2 regions of the Streptomyces sp. Ac-502 genome follow, and region 1 is predicted to be linked to the other one. Evidence: riboswitches for the same ligand, from Rfam matches in the RefSeq annotation. Region 1 holds a riboswitch; the other holds the start of a gene.

Region 1 (2,193 bases):
CGCGGCGACCGCCCCCACCCCGCCGTCCGGCCGGGGCTCGGGTCCAGGGATCCGCATGGCCAACGCCTCCTGACTGACAGCCCGGCCCCGCCGCGCGGAGTGGCCCGCACGGCGGGAGTGAGCCTCCATCATCGTCCGTTCGGGGCGGCGGGGAGGCGCCGGTGGCCGATCAGAGGCGGAAGGTGGTCACGACGGTCAGGTGGTCGGAGGGCCGGTCCGGGCCGCCGCCGAACGTTGTTGATGTCCCCCGCCACGATGGCCGGTGAGGAGCCGGTCCACTTCGCCATGGCCTCGGTCTGGGTCTTCCAGCTCGCCTCCATGTGTTCAGGCTCATCACCTTCAGGGCCTGCGCGGCCTTCCCGGGCTGCGGCGAGGTGTGCCGTTCCGTGCCGGCCCCGCCGGTGGCGGCCACCGCTGTCGCCGTCACCGCGAGGGCGGCCACGCCGCCGCACAGTCCGAAGGCGAGCCGCCGCTTGCTGCTCAGCGACTTCCGGACGTCCGAGGGCTCCGCGCTCCTGCTCGTGTGTACTCGTTCCTCCTGGGTGCCGGACGAGCCGGCTGGCGGTGAGGGGAAGGAGCCCGTTGGCGGGCCACATCGGCCCCAGGGCTCCCAGCGGCACCTCCGGCCGACGGCGCGGAGGCTCAAACCGGCCACCGGGCCTGGCGAGTGGATCTGTCGCAGGGCCGTGACGAGCCCGCCCCGTCCGGCATGTTCGAACCGGGGCACGGGCGGTGTGCTGCACGGCAGGATCCCTGGTGACAGGCTCCCGCGGGCCGCGGCCCCGTACTGCACACCGCCCGCGCCTGTCAGCGGCACCAATCCGGACAACCACCCGGGCCTCCCTGTTGCGGTGGCGGGAACGCCTCTACGCTGATGTGCGCAGTCGGTTCGCGCCACTCTCCGTGGGGCGTCGTAAGAGGAACCCGGTGGAAGTCCGGGACTGTCCCGCAGCGGTGAGTGGGAGCGAAAGCCACCGATACAGCACCGGACCCGGACGAAGGGTGCGGGAAACGGTGGCCGGTAGCTGTTGCCGGAAGGCCCGGCCGACGTGCCCATGAGTCCGGATACCTGCCACTGCGCGCGTGCGAGCGAGGACGGACGTACGCGTTGTCCACGGTGACCTCGAGGGCTGGGTCGGCGGTGCAGGCGGAGCCACGCGCGTACCGGCGCGGCCGCCCTCTCACTCACCGGTCGAAATCCTCGGACCGGGTGCGGCGAGAGAGGGCGTGTTCGTGACCGAGGAATACCGTAGGGAAAGTCTCCGGGGCGGCCGACGGCCCGGTCCGGCACGGCCGTTGTACGGTGCGCGATGCTGACCACCCCCGGCGGCGACCCGGCGCGTTGGGTCTCCGGCGTCTGCCAGGGCACGCTGGGCGAGCTGTTCCAGGGCCCGCTGCGTCCCGGCGGCGACGCGGACATCGCCATCGTCTCGTTCCCCGTGGACCGCCACTCCTGGGTGTACTTCGCGCCGGGCGCCGGCTCCGGCGACGCACCGCCCGGCGAACCGCCCCTCGGCGCGAAGGCGGCGACGGCCGCGCGGCTCTTCCTGGAGCACTTCGGCCTGACGCTGCCGCCGGGCCGCTGGAGCACCCACTCGGACCTGCACGTCGGAGTGGGCATGGCCAGTTCGACGGCGGACATCGTGGCGACCGTGCGCTGCCTGTTCCGGATCTTCTCGCTGCCGTACGACACCGGGGCCGTCCTTCGCGTCCTGGCGGCGATAGAGCGGGCCGACAGCGTGTTCCTCGACGAGTTCGCGCTCTATCTGAGCGGACGGCACCGGGTCGTACGGCGGCTGGGCACCGGCGTCGGTTTCCACACCGCCTTCGTCATGGAGCCGGGCACGGTGGACACCGCCGCGGTCACGCCGGTGCTGCGGCGGCACTACCGGCGCTGTGCCACGGAGTACGAGCGGTGTCTGACCGACCTCCTGAAGGGCTTCGCCTCGGGCGACCCGGCGGCCGTGGCCCGGGCCGCGACCTTCAGCAGTGTGCTCTCCCAGGAGGTGCTGCCCAAGGACACCTTCGAAACCGTGCTGGCCCACCGCGAGGAGTTCGGCGCGGACGGCGTCTTCGTCGCCCACACCGGATCGCTGGTGGGTTACCTCTTCAGCTGCCGGCCGGCGCCGTCCCTGAAGGGCGAGCTGTCCGCCTTCTTCCGTTCGCTCGGTCACCAGTGCTCTTTCGCCCAAG
Region 2 (2,193 bases), 180 kb from region 1:
AGCAGCGGCAGGCCGAGGTGGGCCCGCTGGGCGACGGTCCGCTCCCCGTACGGCGCCAAGCGGCGGCCGTCGGCGTCGGTGACGGCGGCGGTACGGGCCCGTACGGCGGGGTCGTGGGTGATCGCGGAACCGGCGCGGGACGCCAGGTCGGCGCGGTTGGCGGCCAGTTCGGCGGCGATGGTGTGGGTGCCCTGCGCGAGGCCGCGGGCGAGCGTGGCGATCTCGGCGGTCTTCTGCCGGGCGAACGCGAGCCAGCGCAGGACCTGCGGGTCGATGTCCCGTTCGGCGGTGGCGTCCAGCGGGACGTGCAGCAGGGAGCAGGAGGCGGCCACGTCGACCCGCTCGGCCAGGCCCAGCAGCGTACCGAGCGTGGCCAGTGACTTCTCGTAGTCGTTGATCCAGATGTTGCGGCCGTTGACGACACCGGCGACCAGCCGCTTGCCCGGCAGGCCGCCCGCGGCGGCGAGCGCGTCCAGGTTGCCCGCCGCGGCCTCGGTGAAGTCCAGCGCGAGACCGTCGACAGGGGCCTTGGCGAGCACCGGCAGAGCCTCGCCGAGCTGGTCGAAGTACGAGGCCACCAGCAGCTTCGGGCGGTCGGTAAGGGCGCCGAGGACGCGGTAGGCACGCTCGGCGGCGTTGAGGTCGGCCGGGGTGCGGTCCTGGACCAGAGCGGGCTCGTCCAGCTGCGCCCACTCGGCACCGGCCGCACGCAGGTCCGCCAGCACCTCCGCGTAGACGGGCAGAAGCCGGTCGAGCAGGGTCAGCGGGTCGAAGTCGGTGGCGACACCGGGGGCCGGCTTGGACAGCAGGAGGTAGGTGACCGGTCCGACGAGGACCGGGCGCGGCGTGTGGCCGAGCGCGAGCGCCTCCCGCACCTCGCCGACCTGCTTGGCGGAGTCGGTGGCGAAGACCGTGTCGGGCCCCAACTCGGGTACGAGGTAGTGGTAGTTCGTGTCGAACCACTTGGTCATCTCCAGTGGCGCCACGTCCTGTGTGCCGCGTGCCATCGCGAAGTAGCCGTCCAGGGCGTCGGCCTCGACGGCGGCGCGGTGCCGTTCCGGGACAGCTCCGACCATGACGCTGGTGTCCAGTACGTGGTCGTAGTACGAGAAGTCACCGGTCGGCACCTCGTGGAGGCCGGCGTCGGCCAGCTGCTGCCAGTTCGACCGGCGCAGGTCCCGCGCGGTCTCCTGGAGGGCGTCCGCGGTGACGCGGCCCTTCCAGTACCCCTCGACGGCCTTCTTCAGTTCCCGGTGCTGTCCCTGGCGGGGGTAGCCGTACACGGTGGCCCGTGCTGCCGCGGCTGCGGGCTTCGCTGTCACGGAACTCTCCTTCGCGAGCGTGATCTTCTTCCGAGCTCGGTGACGGGACGAGAACGCGAAGGAATGACGCACCCGACGGGTCACGCGGCGCCGAACGGCACCCATGCCCGTCTGCTGTGGTCGCCGACCCGCCCTCGAGGTCACCGGAAGGCCGCGCACGCATGGACGCACGCGGGCAACGGGCAGGTCTTCGGACTTGCGGGCACGCCTGCCGGAACGTCGTCCGGCGGGCACCTACTGGCCGTCGCTTCCCGGATCCGCGGCCCGGATCCAGTGCGTATGACGGCGGTCGTTCCCGCTCACCGCTGCGGGGCAGTCCCGGATTCCCACCGGGTTCCCTCTTACGACGCGTCTGCCTGGCGGGCAGGGCGAACCAGTTGCACGCGACAGCGTAGATCGGTCATGCCCGGTACGGACACCCCTGTTCACATGGTGGTACGTGAGATGAGACACGGGTGGTGGAGAGGGGGTGCGGCGGTGGGCGGGCCCGGGCCTCCGTACGGCACCCTCGACGTGTCCCTGCGACGGGCTCCCGTGATGTGCCCCTGCGACGTGCCCTCGTGATGCGTCCCCTTGATGTGTCCGGATCGGCGCTCACCGGGCATGGCGGGGGTCTGAACAATGGGGCACCCCCGGTCGTACCGTGCGCCGCCGTCCCGTCCGCCCTCCGCCCTCCGAGGTCCGCTGCCGTACACCGGGGCGGCACCGCGTTCCAGGGCGGCACCGTTCACCGGTGCGGCAGCCTTGCCGCTACCGGCACTCCAGAGGGAGGACCCGCCATGCCCGGTACCGACGAGCAGCCCCACTCGGAGGCATGGAAGACCGCGCTCACCGTGCTGCAAGAGGTCGCCCCGCCCGCCATCCCGGAGGG

What was found. A riboswitch is a leader RNA that binds a small molecule or an ion and turns the genes downstream of it on or off. The one in region 1 is predicted to bind cobalamin.
Region 2: linked by a shared signal. The riboswitch ahead of metE (5-methyltetrahydropteroyltriglutamate--homocysteine S-methyltransferase) and the one ahead of ACEXOX_RS09035 (hypothetical protein) in region 1 are both predicted to bind cobalamin.

The regions. Positions count from the first base shown of each region.
Region 1 is NZ_JBHFFO010000001.1:2,001,050-2,003,242, forward strand. It holds gene ACEXOX_RS09030 (cytochrome P450) at 1-57, opposite strand, end outside; cobalamin riboswitch at 869-1,092, shown strand; gene ACEXOX_RS09035 (hypothetical protein) at 1,311-2,193, shown strand, end outside.
Region 2 is NZ_JBHFFO010000001.1:1,816,339-1,818,531, reverse strand. It holds gene metE (5-methyltetrahydropteroyltriglutamate--homocysteine S-methyltransferase) at 1-1,322, opposite strand, end outside; cobalamin riboswitch at 1,486-1,715, opposite strand; gene ACEXOX_RS08115 (cupin domain-containing protein) at 2,102-2,193, shown strand, end outside.